3 regions of the Amycolatopsis sp. NPDC006125 genome follow, and region 2 is predicted to be linked to each of the others. Evidence: riboswitches for the same ligand, from Rfam matches in the RefSeq annotation. Region 2 holds a riboswitch; each other region holds the start of a gene.
What was found. A riboswitch is a leader RNA that binds a small molecule or an ion and turns the genes downstream of it on or off. The one in region 2 is predicted to bind cobalamin.
Positions count from the first base shown of each region.

Region 1: another riboswitch for cobalamin. It lies ahead of ABZ193_RS17030 (CbtB-domain containing protein); the one in region 2 lies ahead of ABZ193_RS33800 (ABC transporter substrate-binding protein).
Region 3: another riboswitch for cobalamin. It lies ahead of ABZ193_RS05015 (HoxN/HupN/NixA family nickel/cobalt transporter); the one in region 2 lies ahead of ABZ193_RS33800 (ABC transporter substrate-binding protein).

Region 1 covers NZ_JBEXTZ010000029.1:36,325-41,261, forward strand. Annotated here, with positions in the region: gene ABZ193_RS17020 (M56 family metallopeptidase) at 1-849, shown strand, start outside; gene ABZ193_RS17025 (CbtA family protein) at 874-1,611, opposite strand; gene ABZ193_RS17030 (CbtB-domain containing protein) at 1,624-1,857, opposite strand; cobalamin riboswitch at 1,888-2,077, opposite strand; gene ABZ193_RS17035 (ABC transporter ATP-binding protein) at 2,124-3,179, opposite strand; gene ABZ193_RS17040 (iron ABC transporter permease) at 3,176-4,654, opposite strand; gene ABZ193_RS17045 (iron ABC transporter substrate-binding protein) at 4,753-4,937, opposite strand, start outside.
Region 2 covers NZ_JBEXTZ010000091.1:10,716-15,652, reverse strand. Annotated here, with positions in the region: gene ABZ193_RS33815 (methyltransferase domain-containing protein) at 1-764, shown strand, start outside; gene ABZ193_RS33810 (sulfite exporter TauE/SafE family protein) at 866-1,642, shown strand; S-adenosyl-L-homocysteine riboswitch at 1,662-1,737, shown strand; gene ABZ193_RS33805 (MOSC domain-containing protein) at 1,751-2,383, shown strand; cobalamin riboswitch at 2,412-2,534, shown strand; gene ABZ193_RS33800 (ABC transporter substrate-binding protein) at 2,607-3,602, shown strand; gene ABZ193_RS33795 (iron chelate uptake ABC transporter family permease subunit) at 3,599-4,636, shown strand; gene ABZ193_RS33790 (hypothetical protein) at 4,649-4,882, opposite strand.
Region 3 covers NZ_JBEXTZ010000006.1:43,228-48,164, reverse strand. Annotated here, with positions in the region: gene ABZ193_RS05030 (helix-turn-helix transcriptional regulator) at 1-469, shown strand, start outside; gene ABZ193_RS05025 (zf-HC2 domain-containing protein) at 436-1,164, opposite strand; gene ABZ193_RS05020 (sigma-70 family RNA polymerase sigma factor) at 1,335-1,889, shown strand; gene ABZ193_RS05015 (HoxN/HupN/NixA family nickel/cobalt transporter) at 1,878-2,930, opposite strand; cobalamin riboswitch at 2,974-3,144, opposite strand; gene ABZ193_RS05010 (TetR/AcrR family transcriptional regulator) at 3,191-3,793, opposite strand; gene ABZ193_RS05005 (DMT family transporter) at 3,865-4,791, shown strand; gene ABZ193_RS05000 (ATP-dependent DNA ligase) at 4,752-4,937, shown strand, end outside.

The DNA of each region.
Region 1 (4,937 bases), on a different contig from region 2:
ATCCTGGCCGCATGGCTGATGGCGGTCCTCGGAGTTGCCCTGTCCGCGACAGTGGGCGTGATTCTTCTGCTCACACCCGGACACGGCATCTTCCTGGTGAAGACGGCTGAGGACTGCTGGACCGCGCTCTCCCGTGGCACCCTTCCCTCGGCCGGGCAACTGACCGGACTGGCCGGAGCGCTGCTCCTCATCGTGGTGGCCGCCCGGTTCGCCCGGTACACGGTGCGCGACCTCCGCGAGCGGGCCCATACGAGCGAAGAGTGCCTGACCACACTTCGCGCTATCGCGCGATGCGACGGAGATTCGCCGCCGACCTTCTGGGTCGACGACGACGAGCCGATGGCCTTCAGCCTCGCCCGCCGTCCCGCCGGCATCGTGGTGGCGACGACCGGCCTCGCCCGGACCCTGTCCCCGGTGGGAACAGCTGCCGCACTCGAGCACGAGTACGCCCACCTGCGCGGCAGGCACCACCTGTTGATCCTGCTGCTCGATTCCCTGAGCAAGGCACTGCCGATCGTCCCGTTGTTCCGCCAGGCCCCTGCGGCGGCACGCGAACTGGTCGAGCTCGCCGCCGACGACGCGGCAGCCCGCACTTGCGGCGCCGAAGCGATCCGCTCAGCCATCAGCGCATTGGCCTCTCACGACCTGCCGTACGGCTCGCTCACACTCGCCGACGACTCCGTCAGCCACCGGCTGACCCGGCTGGACGCCAACCCCGCACCAGCCCGACCGCGCCCGCGGGCAGTCTGGTCGGGCCTTGCGGCCCTGACGGCGGTGGTCCTGCCCGCGGCCGCCGCCATCGGCGTGCTGACCGCTGTCATCGCGACCTGCCAGCTCGCCGTTGCCTGAAAGCGACGCCCCTCGGCTGCCGCCCTACGAGTGAGCCAGGCGCGCCGGTGCTCGATGAACCACGGGCCTCGCCCGTTCGCCGAGCAAACCGAACCCCGCTCCCAACGCGGTCCACAACAGACCGAGCGAGGCCAGCGAGAGCAGCCGGAACTGCCAGACCAGCGTCGCCGGGGCGGTCACCGGATCCGGGTTGTCCGGCAGCAGGAACAGCACGATCAGGCCGATGACCACCGTTCCCGCGACCGCGAACTGTCGCGCCGGGTCCGGCACGCCCCGCCGTCGCAGGTACCCGGCCAGCTGCCAGGCCGCCATGACGAACACGATGCTGATCGCGATGGCGGCAAGCCATGAGTTCGCCCGCTCGGAGACCGTCGCGGGCGCGCCGACTCCCGGCGGGTTCCCGGGATACCGCAGGAACGGCAGGAACTCCACGGCCAGGAACGCCGCACCGGCGAGGCGCAACGACAGCGACCACGGACGATCCTCCGGCCGCCGGCGCTGCAGGACCGCGTACACCACGGCGAACAGCACTCCGAAGGCGAGGCCGGTGACCGTGGTACCGAACAGGAGCCCCGCCTGCTGCGTCGAGCGGCTGAACACCTCTGCGGATTCCGGCGCACCCTCGGCCGCCCGGCGGGCCGCTTCCAAGGCGATGGCGCGGTCGAGAACGGGCTCGGCGAACACCCAGGAAAAGGCTCCGGAGAGCAGGCCCGCGGCACCGCCGGCGAGCAGCCCACGGCCGAGGAGAGGCAAGAGCGTCATGACCGGCCCCGTTCAGTGGCACGGCGCGGCGAGCAGGTGCCGTCCGTCGTGGGCGAATTCGTGGATGTAGTTCATGGCCGACGAGAGTTCGCCGAACACCGGGGACAGCAGCGCCCCCTGGTCCAGGAAGATCGCGTAGAGCGTGAGCAGGGCGATCGCCACCGCCAGTCCGGCGATGACGATGTCGCGGGCGCCCTTGGTCAGCACCCGCGACCGGGCAGGCTGGGGAACGGCTGGAGTCGCCACCCTTCATCTCCTCACGGGGTACACGCGCCCCGGTCAAGGAAGCCGACGGGTCAGTGTCCTGACTCCCGGGTCACCGCTCGCCCCGACCTTCCCGCCGGAATGAGCCGGCCGTGGTCGTCATGGGGTTCGCTACCCGGTCACAGTGGCGGGACCGTCCCGGAATCACACCGGGTTCCTGCGCACCGTCGCCTCGATCTGCACTTGTCGGCAAGCAGCATCTCCCGGCGCCCTCGCCCGGTCAATCCGGCAACCGGGCGGATCTACTATCAGTGATCGTTGTCACTGTCCGATGTGGGGAAGGCGAGTACGTCACCGTCCACCGCGAGCCGGACCCGGTCTCCGGGGTCAGGCAGACCCACGCAGGGGACCCGGGCGGTGATCCGCGGGCCGCCGGGCACGATGTCGAGCACCACCGAGGCGTCATGGCCGTAGAAGCTGACCTCACGGACCCGTGCTTCCACCCCGGCTTCCTCGCCCGCATTGACCTTGATCTGCTCAGGTCGCACCAGAACCTCCGCCGGGCCTTCGACCGTGACTTCCCGGACCGGGACGGTTCCCAGAACGCAATCCGCGATGCCATCGCGCACCCACGCGGGCAGCAGGACGGCCTCGCCGACGAACCGCGCCACGTCCGCGTCCCGCGGCCGGTGATAGAGCGTCGCCGGTGCCGCGAGCTGCACCAGCCGGCCAGCACGCATCACGGCGACCTCATCGGCGAGGGACAGGGCCTCCGCCTGGTCATGGGTCACCAGAACGGCGGTCGCGCCCGCGCCGCGCAGTGCGGACAGCACGGCTCTCCTGGTGCCCTCGCGCAACCCGGCGTCGAGTGCCGAGAAGGGCTCGTCCAGCAGTACGATCGCAGGTGCGGGAGCGAGCGCGCGGGCCAGCGCGACACGCTGTTGCTGTCCCCCGGAGAGTTCGTGCGGGAAGCGGGACGCGAGCTCGTGGTCCAAACCGACCAGGTCGAGCAGTTCGGTCAGGCGGTGGCCGGCACGGCGGGCGTGCCGCGACAGCCCGAAGGTGATGTTCTCGGCGACGGTCCGGTGCGGAAACAACGCACCCTCCTGGGGCACGTATCCGACCCTGCGCCGTTGTGGCGGCATCGACCGGCCGTCGGCGAACACCGTCCGGCCACCGAAGGTGATGGTGCCGGAATCGGGATCGGCGAACCCGGCGATCAGCCGTAGCAGGGTGGACTTCCCGCACCCGGACGGACCGAGGATCGCGGTGATCCCGCGGGCCGGGACGTGCAGGTCGACACCGCGGAGTACGCGGGTCCGGCCGAACGACTTGACGATGCCGGACAGGGTCAGCTCGGTCATCTCCCGGTTGCCCTTCTCGCCTCACAGGTCAGCAGGTAGGTGGCTGGGGCGGACAGCAACACCATCACGACAGCGAAGGGGGCCGCCGCGCCGTATTCGACGCTGTTGCTGTACTCCCAGAACTGGGTCGCCAGGGTCTGCGTGCCGATCGGCGACAGCAGGAGGGTGGCGGTGAGCTCCGTCGCGACGGCGATGAAGACGAGCGCGGCGCCGGTGCCCAGGCCGGGAGCGATCAGCGGGAGCGTGACCCGCCGCAGGGTTGCCAGACGCGTGAGACCGAGACCATGCGCGACGTCTTCGAGCTCCGGTGGGGCCTGTGCCAGCGCCGTCCGCACGTTGACCACCGCGCGGGGCAGGAAGAGGATCGCGTACGCGACGATCAGCAGGACGGTCGTCTGGTAGAGCGCGGGCGTCAGCCGGATGCTGACGGTGACCAGGGCCAGGGCGACAACGATGCCGGGAAGGCCGCTGCCGAAGTAGGTCAGCCTTTCGATCGAGGTGGCGAACCGCCCTCGGTTCCGTACCGCCAGCCAGCCGACCGGGATCGCGAGCAGAACCGTGACGACCGCACCCAGGGCCGCCAAACCGAGGGACATCCCCGTCGCCGAGAAGAGCTCCCCGGTCGGGACATCGGCCGGCGGACCGGTCGTGAGCCAGAACGCGAGGCTGCCCAGAGGAACTCCGAGCGTCAGGAGGACGAGAGCGGCCAAGGTCACGACCGCCGGCCCGGTGAAACCGCCGAGCCTGGTCGGCGCGGCCTGTCGTGCGGCGCCCGCCCCGACCCGGGCGTACCGCAGCCGGCCCTGCAGCCGCAGCTCACCCAGTAGCAGGAGCAGGCAGAGCAACGCCAGCACGGCGGCGAGCATGTTCGCGGCCGGTCCGTTGAACGAGGACTGGAACTGGTCGTAGACGGCCGTCGTGAACGTCGGGAAGCGCAGCATCTGCAACGCTCCGAACTCCGCCAGCAGGTGCAGCCCGACGAGCAGGCACCCGCCCAGCACCGCGGGCCGCAGCTGTGGCAGCACGACGAGCCGGAACGTGCGGAACCGGCCGTACCCCAGGCTGTGGGCGCTCTCCTCCAGCACGGGGTCGAGTCCCCGCAGTGCCGCGCCCACGGGGAGGTACACCAGCGGGAAGTACGACAGCGTCACGATCGAGACGGCGGCGTAGTACCCGTTCGCGCCCGGCAACAGGGACACCCATCCGTAGCTGTTCACGAAAGCGGGAACGGCCAACGGGGCGACCAGGAGCACGTGCCACACCCTGCGACCGGGCAGCGAGGTCCGCTCGACCAGCCAGGCCGCGCCGATACCGATCGCCGCGGACAGCAGCACTGATCCGCCTACCAGCCGGACGGTGTTCCACAACAGTTCGGCGGTGCGCGGACGGAAGACCAGTTGCTCGATCTGCGCCCACCCCGCGCCGATGGTGTAGACGACGACGAATCCCAGCGGCACCAGCGCGAGCAACCCCACCAGGCCAGCTGCCGACCGGAGGACAGCCGTCCCCCGCGGCCGTCTCCCAGCCCGGAACCGGCGGGCGCCGGCCCGCACCGCCGGCGAGACCGAGCGGCTCAGATCAACCCCGCCTTCTGCATCATGCTCACGACCATCGGCCCGTTCAGCGTCGCGAGGTCCACGGCGGGCGGGTCCAGCTCGGTGAACGGCTTCAACTTCGGGTTGGCCGGAACACCGCTTGCCACGGTGTACTCCAGCGCGTTGCTGTCAGCGAGGATCTGCTGACCTTTGCGTCCGGTCA
Region 2 (4,937 bases):
ACCACGCCGAGCACTACGACGCGATGCTCGCGCACCTGACCCCGCACCTCCTCGACGCCGCCCGCATCGAGCCGGGCGAGCGGGTCCTCGACATCGGCTGCGGCTGCGGCACCACCACGCTGCTCGCGGCCGGGCGGGGCGCGACCGTCCTCGGCGCGGACCTGTCCGGCCCGATGCTCGCCGTGGCGCGGGAGCGTGCCGCCGGGCTCGAGGGGGTGCGGTTCGAGCAGACCGACGTGCAGGTCCACGACTTCGGTGCGGCCTCGTTCGACCTCGCGCTCAGCCGGTTCGGCGTGATGTTCTTCGACGACCCGCTCGCCGCCTTCACCAACGTCGCGCGGGCGCTGCGGCCCGGCGGGCGGCTGGCGTTCCTGTGCTGGCAGGACGTGCGCGAGAACGAGCACCGGGTGCTGGCGCTGGACGCGGTCGCCCCGCACGTCGACACCGCCGACGCCGTCCCGCCCGGCCCCGGCCCGTTCTCGTTCGCCCAGCCGGGCTACCTGCGCGAGCTGCTGACCGGCGCGGGGCTGACCGGGATCGCCGTGGACGACGTGCGGGCGCCGGTCCGGCTCGGCGCCGACGCCACGTCGGCGGCCGATTTCCTGCGCCGCGGCGCGATGCTGCGGACGATCTTCGAGCGGTACCCGGCGGAAACGGTCGAGCGGGCGGTCGCCGCGCTGACCGAGGCCCTCGTCCCGCACGAGACGCCCGACGGCGTGCTGCTGGGCGCGGCTGCCTGGCTCGTCACCGCGCGCCGGCCGTGACGGAGTCCCTTCTGGACAGCGCACTCTGATTCCACAGTGGAGGAGTGGGGTTCGTCTCGCACGGCCGGAAAACGATTGCTCCTGCGGTAAATTGGCGCAACGTGCCCGCTGAACCGCTGCTCACCCTCGGCCCGTGGCAACTGCTGTTCCTCGTGGTGGCCGGGGTCGGGGCGGGCCTGACCGGTTCGATCGCGGGGCTCGCGTCGCTGGTGTCCTACCCGGCGCTGCTGGCGATCGGTGTGCCGCCGGTCACCGCGAACGTGACCAACACCGTCGCGTTGATGGGCAACACGGTCGGCTCGGCGGCCGGTTCGCGTCCCGAGTTGCGCGGGCAGCGCGCCCGGTTGCTGCGGCTGTGCGCGATCACGGCGGTCGGCGGCGCGGCGGGCAGCGCGCTGCTGCTGCTCACTCCGGAGGGCACGTTCGCCTACATCGTCCCGTTCCTGATCGGCGGCGCGTCGATTCTCCTGCTGTTCTCCCCGCGCCTGGCCGAACGCGCCGGCCGTGGTGACGGCGGGCTGACCGCGGGCACCGCCACGGGCGCGTTCCTGGTCGCGATCTACGGCGGCTACTTCGGCGCGGCGGCCGGGGTGATCATGCTGGCGCTGCTGTCCGCGGCCTGGGCGCAGCCGCTGGCCAGGACGAACGCGGCGAAGAACATCGTCACCGGTGCGGCCAACCTGGTGGCCGCCGTGGTGTTCGCGTTCACCGGCTCGGTGCTCTGGCCCGCGGCGGCGGCCCTGTGCCTCGGTCTGGTCGCCGGATCCTTCGTGGGGCCCGCGGTGGTCCGCCGCCTGCCCGCGGCGCCACTCCGGGTCGCGATCGCGCTGGCGGGCATGGGCCTGGCCGTCACGCTGGCCTGGCAGGCCTGGAACTAGAAGTGCTACCTTCGCGGGCGGTGCCGAGGGGCGCTGCGACGGGCCCGGCCCGCCACGCTCGGCACCGTCTCCTGCAGCAAGGGCGCCTTCTCACCCGAGGAGGCGCAGATGCTCGTCGGACACCTCGCCGCGATCTTCCGCTACCCGGTCAAGTCCATGGCCGCGCAACCGCTGGACGAGGCCGCCGTCTCCTGGCACGGCCTCGACGGTGACCGGCGCTGGGCGTTCGTCCGGCCGGGCCAGGAGGCGAACGGCTTCCCCTGGCTCACCATCCGCAGGCGCAACGACCTGGTCCGCTACCAGGTCGTCGGCGAGTCCCAGGTCCGCACCCCGGACGGCCGCCTGCACGACGTCACCGATCCCGCGCTCGCGGCGGAGCTCGGCGCCGCGAGCGTCCAGAAACTGGACCGCGGCACCTTCGACAGCGCGCCGTTGTCCCTGATCACCACCCGCAGTGCCGGCGCCGAGCCGCTGCGCTTCCGCCCCAACCTCCTCGTCGACACCGACGTGCCCGAGGAGGACTGGATCGGCCGCACGCTCCGCATCGGCGCCACCCGCATCCGGGTCGACCGCCGCGACCGGCGCTGCGTCGTCGTCAACGTCGATCCGCGCACCGGCCGGCGCGACCCGGCCGTCCTGCGCCGCATCGCGCGTGAGCACGACGTGTGCCTCGGCGTCTACGGGTCCACTGTGGAACCCGGCACGGTCGGGGTCGGGGACGAGGTCGTCGTGGTAGCGTGAGCCCGCCAGTCGTGCCCCGCGAGGGGCCAGGGAATCCGGTGCGAATCCGGAACTGACGCGCAGCGGTGAGCGGCGACGGGCGGGACAACGGCCACTGGACCACGCGGTCCGGGAAGGCGTTCCGCCCGGACGACCCCGAGTCCGAAGACCTGCTGGCACCCCCGCCACGGGGGAGACCGCCGGACCGGGCTCCGCGCATGAGCCCTCGACGCTAGGGGCCGCTGTGCGCCGATCGATCACCTTCCCGCTCCTCGCCGCCGTGCTGGCGCTGACCGGGTGCGCGAGCGCCACCCCCTCCGGAGACACCGCCGCCGTGGCCGTCGACAACTGCGGCCACCAGGTCCGCGTGCCGGAACCGCCGCGGCGGGCGGTCGCGCTCAACCAGGGCGCGGCGGAGATCATGCTGTCCCTCGGCCTCGCCGACCGCATGGCGGGCACCGCCACCTGGACCGATCCCGTGCTGCCGCACCTGGCCGCGGACAACGCGAAGGTGCCCCGGCTCGCCGAGAACTACCCGTCGTTCGAGACCGTGCTCGCCACCGAGCCGGACTTCGTCGCCGCCTCGTTCGGCGCCATCCTCGGCAAGGGCGGCGTCGCCACCCTCGAGCAGTTCGAGCAGCTCGGGGTGCCCGCCTACCTGTCGCCGACCGAGTGCGCCAAGGACACCAGCGGCGGCGGTGACGGCGCGCGCACCGAGACGCTGACCATGGACGCCGTCTACACCGAGATCCGCGACCTCGCGCGGATCTTCGGCGTCGAGGACCGCGGCGAACAGCTGGTCACCAGCCTGCGGGAACGGATGCGCGCGGTCGCGGGCGCAGGCGCGAACGCCCGGCTGATGTTCTGGTTCGCCAACTCCGAGGCCCCCTACCTGGCGGGTTGCTGCGGCGCGCCCGGCATCATCACGACGACCGTCGGCGCCCGCAACGTCTTCGACGACACGCGCGAGGAGTGGCCGCAGATCAACTGGGAGACGGTCGCCGAACGCGACCCGGACGTGATCGTCCTCGGCGACCTGACCCGCCGTTCGCAGACCGCGGAGAACGCGGCCGCCAAGATCGCGTTCCTGGAGTCGCACCCGGTGACCCGCGACCTGGCCGCGGTGCGGAACAAGCGGTACGTGCTGCTGTCCGGGCAGGCGATGAACCCGACGCTGCGCACCGTGGACGGCGCCGAGCAGGTCGCCGCGGCGCTGCGCGGGTTCGGGTTCGCCGGGTGACGCGCACCGCGCGCGTCCTGCCGCTGTGCGCCGGGGGCCTCGCGCTGCTCGTGGTGTCGGTGGCCGTCGCGGTGACGATCGGCCCGGCCGGGATCGGCGTGGGCGACGTCTACGCCACCGTCCTGGCCCACCTCGGTCTCGGGGAGCCGGTGCTCTCGCCGGTCCGCGACGGGATCGTGTGGCACCTGCGGATCCCGCGCGCCCTGCTCGCCGCCGTGTGCGGCGCGGGTCTGGCGGTGTGCGGGGCGGTCATGCAGTCGCTGCTGCGCAACCCGCTGGCCGACCCGTTCGTGCTCGGGGTGTCCTCGGGCGCGTCGACCGGCGCCGTGCTGGTCGTGGTGCTCGGGGTCGGCGGGGGAGTGGTGTCGTTGTCCGCTGGGGCGTTCGCCGGGGCGGTGGTGTCGTTCGGGCTCGTGCTGCTGCTCAGCCAGACGCTGGGCGGCACCACCGAGCGCGTGGTGCTGTCCGGGGTCGCGGCGATGCAGTTGTTCTCCGCGCTGACCTCGTTCGTCGTGCTGACGGCCGGGGACGCGGAAACGACGCGGGGCGTGTTGTTCTGGCTGCTCGGGTCGTTCAGCAGCGCGTCGTGGTCCGAGGTCGGCGTGTGCGCCGCGGTGCTGGTCGTCGCGCTGCTGGTGTGCTTCGGCCACGCCCGGACGCTCGACGTGCTCGCCTACGGACAGGACCTCGCCGCGGCGCTCGGGGTCGCGCTGACGCGGACGCGGATCGTGCTGATGTGCGTCACCGCGCTGCTGACGGCCGCGCTGGTGAGCGCCTGCGGGGCGGTCGGGTTCGTCGGGCTGGTGCTCCCGCACGCGGCCCGCGCACTGGTCGGCCCCGGCCACGGACGTCTGCTGCCGGTGACCGCCGTGGCCGGCGCGGTGTTCCTGGTGTGGGTCGACACGCTGGCGCGTACGGTGCTCGACCCGCAGGAGGTGCCGGTCGGCGTGGTCACGTCGATCATCGGCGTGCCCGCGTTCGTGGCCGTGCTGTACCGCAGCCGTCCACAGTGGACGCGGCGGGCGGCCGCCTAAGCGCTCAACGGGTCACCTGATCGCGTCGCGGCCGGCGTCGGTGAGTTTGGCGGGGATGCGGGAGCCGGTGCCGGGGACGCGGCGGACCAGGCCGGCGTGGATCAGCAGTCGCGCGCCGAACTGGTCGCAGCAGGAGAGTCCGTCGACGTACACGTGCGGCTCGCTGCTCGCGGTCAGTTCCACGCGGCCGTCGGCAACCGCTTTCAGGAACTCGACGTCGCGGTGGCTGAGGGTGGACGCGGTCATCGCTGGCACCTTTCCGAGAACGGTGTGGTGCGCCACAGAATAGGGGATCGTTGAA
Region 3 (4,937 bases), on a different contig from region 2:
CGGCGCGATCGCGTTCGACTTCGGCTCGCTGCCGCCGCAGGAGCGCAACCTGCCGAAGCTGTTCTTCCTCGGCGAGGACGAGGCACGCGCCCTGCACCCCGAGTTCGACCAGGTCTGCGAGGAGCTGGTGGCGAACCTGCGTGCCGAGGCCGGCCGGTGCCCCGGCGATCCGCGCCTGGCCCAGCTGATCGGCGAGCTGTCACTGGGCAGCGACCTGTTCCGCCACCTGTGGGCCGGGCACCACGTGCGGGAGAAGGCACACGGCCACAAGCGGATCCACAACCCGCTGGTCGGCGAGCTGCACCTGCGGTACGAAACGCTGCGCCTGCCGGACGAACCGGACCAGGCGATCGTCACCTACACCGCCGAACCAGGCTCGGAGTCCGAGCGCGCGCTGGGCCTGTTGGCCAGCTGGATCGCCACCGACGACATCGATCAGGCCACGTTGCGCCGCGCGGCGGGCGGCTGATACTTCCGGGACTGCGCCGACGGCTCGGCGAGGTCCCGGCCGGTCTCGCCGGTGCTGGTGCGGCTCGCCGGTTCGGCACCGGCCCGGTTGCCCGGCCACGGCCGCCGGCCGTCGCGGCGCGCCACCAGCACCGCGCAGAACAGGCCGAACAGCAGCGGCAGGTGGCTGGCCAGCCGTTCCCAGCCGACCCGGCCGGCGACCAGGTCCAGCACGGACAACCCGACGAGCACCGCGGCGAAGCTGAGCAGGACCGGCAGCTGGCTGCGTGCCTGCCGCGGCTTCGCGGCCGCCCACAGCAGGGCGATCGCGATGGCGAAGTTGAACGCCGCGGCCTCGTGTTCGAGGTGCGATCCCGGCTGAACGGCCATCCCGTCGGCCATCCGCTGGGGCACGAACAACAGCGACACCACGATGGACAACTGGGCGATCGCGGTGAGGACCAGCGCCAGCCGCGGCCAGTCGAGCCGCACCGGCCGGGCGGTCGCGGGCGCGTGGGCGAGCACTCGCGCCGACACGTCCGGCGACGCGGCGGCCGGCTCGAGGCGCACCAGGCGCGTCACCGCCGCCGCCTCGTCCTGCCAGGTCAGACAGGCCGCGCAGCGCGAGACGTGCTCGTCGAGCGCCACCGGATCCACCCCGGGGTCCTCGCCGTCGAGATTGGCGGAGATCGCCTCGCGCGCGGTTGCACAGTCCATATTTGCATTGTCGTCCGCGCGCACTGGATGGTTCCCCTCACCGCTCCGGATTCTGGGACCGGTTGGGATTTCACAGACCTGTGATGTTTCCTTGACGCCGGATGCCGCGGAGGCCATAAGGTCATCGGTCAGGGCCCGCACCGTCAGGCCGCACTGGGAGGAACGCGAACGTGGACGACGACGAGATCACCCGGGACGCCTTCCTGGCGGCGCGCGGCGATCGGGTGGCCGCCGAGCGCTTCGTGTCCGCCACCCAACGGCAGCTGCACCGCCTGCTGACCTACCTGTCCAACCCCGGCGTCGCCGAGGACCTGGTGCAGGAGACCTACCTGCGCGCCTTCGCCGCCCTGCCGTCGTTCGCAGGCCGGTCGCCCGCCCGGATGTGGCTGCTGTCGATCGCCAAGCGCGTCGCCGCCGACCACCTGCGCGGCACCCGCCGCCGCCCGCAGACCAGCCAGGTCGACGACTGGGTGGCCACCGCGGAGCAGAGCGGCGCCCAGACGCCGGACCACGGCCGGCTCGTCGTGCTGCGCAAGCTGATCGCCGAGCTGGAGCCGGAGCGCCGCGAGGCGTTCGTGCTCACGCAGGTGATCGGGTTGTCCTACGCCGACGCGGCGGAGGTGTGCGACTGCGCGGTCGGCACCATCCGGTCCCGCGTGTTCCGGGCCCGCGAGGACCTGACCGCCGCGCTCAGCTCGAACGGGCGGGCGGCCTCACTCGGCTGAGCTCCACCGGTGCTCGACCCTGGCGAGCCGCCAGTACGCGATCGCGGCCGCCCACACCACCACGAACAACCCGACGACGATGTAGCCGACGCTGTCGAGGTCGATGTCCGCGATCCAGTCGATCAGCGCGCCCGACCAGCCCAGGTCGTCCCTGGCCACACCGACCAGCTCGATCGTGCCGATGACCAGCGCCACCGCGACGGACAGGCCGGTGATCGTGAGGTTGTAGTAGATCTTGCGGACCGGGTTGGCGAACGCCCAGTCGTAGGCGAAGTTCATGAACGTGCCGTCGAGCGTGTCGAACAGGCTCATGCCGGCGGCGAACAGCAGCGGCAGGCACAGGATCGCGTACCAGGGCAGGCCCGCCGCCGCGCCGGACCCGGCCAGTGCCAGGAGCAGCACCTCGGTCGCGGTGTCGAATCCGACGCCGAACAGCAGCCCGACCAGGTACATCTGGCCCGGGCGGCGGATCGAGCGGGTGAGCCTGCCGAGGAAGCGGTTGACGAACCCGCGCGAGTCGAGCCGCGCCTCCAGCTCGGCCTCGTCGAAGCGGCCGCGGCGCAGCTCGCGCCACACCTTCCAGATGCCGATCAACGCGACCAGGTTCAGGATGCCGATCAGGTACAGGAACCCGCCGGACGCTCCGGTGGAGATCACGCCGAGCACCTTGTGCGCGGAGGAGCCGTCCTCGGTCCAGCTCAGGATGCCCTTCGCGCCGATCGCGACGAGCACCGCCAGCACGACGACCACGGTGGAGTGCCCGAGCGCGAACCAGAACCCGACCGAGACCGGGCGCTGCCCCTCGGCCATCAGCTTGCGGGTGGTGTTGTCGATCGCGGCGATGTGGTCGGCGTCGAACGCGTGCCGCATGCCGAGCGTGTACGCCGTGAGTCCCAGCCCGAAGCCGAACACCTGCGCGCCGACGGCGTAGTGCCCGGGCACCACGAGCAACGCGAGAATCCCGAACGCGACCGCGTGCAACACGACGATCGCCAGCAGCAACAGACCCGTGCGGTAGGTGTCCTGCCTGCGCCAGGACATGGTGGGTGAAGTCCCCATGGAGACCGCCTTCCAGCACCTCGTGGATGGTCCAACGTGCCGTGGCCGGTCTCCTGGCTTCGGATCGACATCCGCGGCCCGCCTTCCCGGACTCGCGTCCAGTGGCTGTCCCGGGCCGGGACTTCCCGTTCACAGTGGCGAGGGCCGCGCCGGTTTCACACCGGACTTCCCGAGCACCACGGCCCGCTCACGGTACGTTTCGGCCTCGCGGCGGGGCAAGAGCCATCCCGGTGACCGGCGCCCTACCGCCGGGACGCCGAGTTGTGCTGCGCCGCCGTCGCTTCGTCCACCAGCGACTTCGCGACGCGTTTGGCCGTGGCGACCGCCGTCGGCGCGACCTCCAGCGACGCCGCGACCGTCGCGCCCTCGACCAGGACGAGCAGCGCCTCCGCCAGCCGTGCCGGGTTCCGCGCGCCCGCGTCCACGGCCAGATCCCGCAGGTAGCCCAGCAACCACTGCTTCGACGCCGCGATCACCTGCCGGCCGGGGTGGTCGGCCGACGGCAGTTCGGCGTGCGCGTTGACGAACGCGCAGCCGCGCGTGTTCTCGGTGTCAAGCCAGTCTGCGAGCGCGTCGAACACCCTGAGCAGCTTCTGGGCCGGAGTCGTCCGGGAGCCGGCGAAGGAGCGCACCCGCTCCCGCCACCGCTCGTCCCGGCGGCGCAGGTAGAGCGCGACCAGGTCGGCCTTGGAGCCGAACCGGTCGTACAGGGTCTTCTTGGTGACCCCGGCCTCGGCGGCGATCGTGTCCACACCGACCGCGTGGATCCCGTTGTCGTAGAACAGTTTCCCGGCGACCGTGAGGATCCGTTCGGCGGCCGGGGTCAGCGGCTTGTCCGTCTCCACGACTTGACAGTACACCGACCGGTATAGCTACCGTGGACTATACAGACCGGTATACCTGCGCGGGAGGGTGCATGCGGGGGAACGTCGTCGCCGGAAGCGGTTTCGTCCTGTTCTGGAGCTCCGGGTTCGTCGGCGCGACGCTGGGCGCCAGGTCCGGCGGCGCGGTGTCCCTCCTGGCCTGGCGGTTCCTGGCCGCGGGGCTGCTGCTCGGCGTGTGGTGGGTGGTCCGGCGGCGCTCGATGCGGCCGCGCGACGCCGCGATCCAGGCCGGTCTCGGTGTGCTCTCCCAGGGCGCGTACCTGTACTGCGTCTACGCGGCGGCCGACCTCGGCGTGGCCGCCGGGACGTCCGCGCTGATCGCGGCGCTGCAGCCGATCGTCGCGGTGGTGCTGAGCCAGTTCGTGCTGGGCGAACGCGCGGGCGCGCTGCGGTGGGCCGGGCTGGTCGGCGGGCTGGCCGGGGTGGCGCTGGTGGTCGGCGACAACCTGTCCGGCCGCCCCGGCACCCCGCCGCTGGCCTACGCGCTGCCGTTCCTGGCGATGCTCGCACTGGTCGCGGCCACGCTCATCGAACGCAAGACGGCCTCGGCCGTGCCGCTCTGGGACGGGCTGGTGGTGCAGTGCGTGACCAGCGCGGTGCTGTTCACCGGCATCGCGGCGGCCACCGGGCAGCTGGTCGCGCCGGCGGCTCCGGACTTCTGGGTCGCGGTCGGGTGGGTCGTCGTGTTTTCCACGTTCGGGGGATATGGCTGCTACTGGCTGGTCCTGCGTCGTAGCTCGGTGACGACCGTGTCCGGCCTGCTGTACCTCACACCGCCTACCACGATGATCCTCGCCTGGCTCATGTTCGACGACACGATCACGCTGCGTGGCCTGCTCGGGCTGGTCGTCTGCCTCGGCGCGGTCGCGCTGGTCCTGCGTCCCCGGAAATTGTCGGTGGGGCGGGAGATGATGTCCGCATGTTGCTCGCCGACGTCGTCACAGCCTCCGCCTCGCTAGCGGCCACCCGCTCGCGCAAGGCGAAGATCGCGACGCTGGCGGACCTGCTCAACCGCGCGGACGAGCGGGAGCTGCCCGCCGTGGTCGCCTTCCTGACCGGACGGCCCACCCAGGGCCGGATCGGCACGGGGTGGCGCACGCTGGCC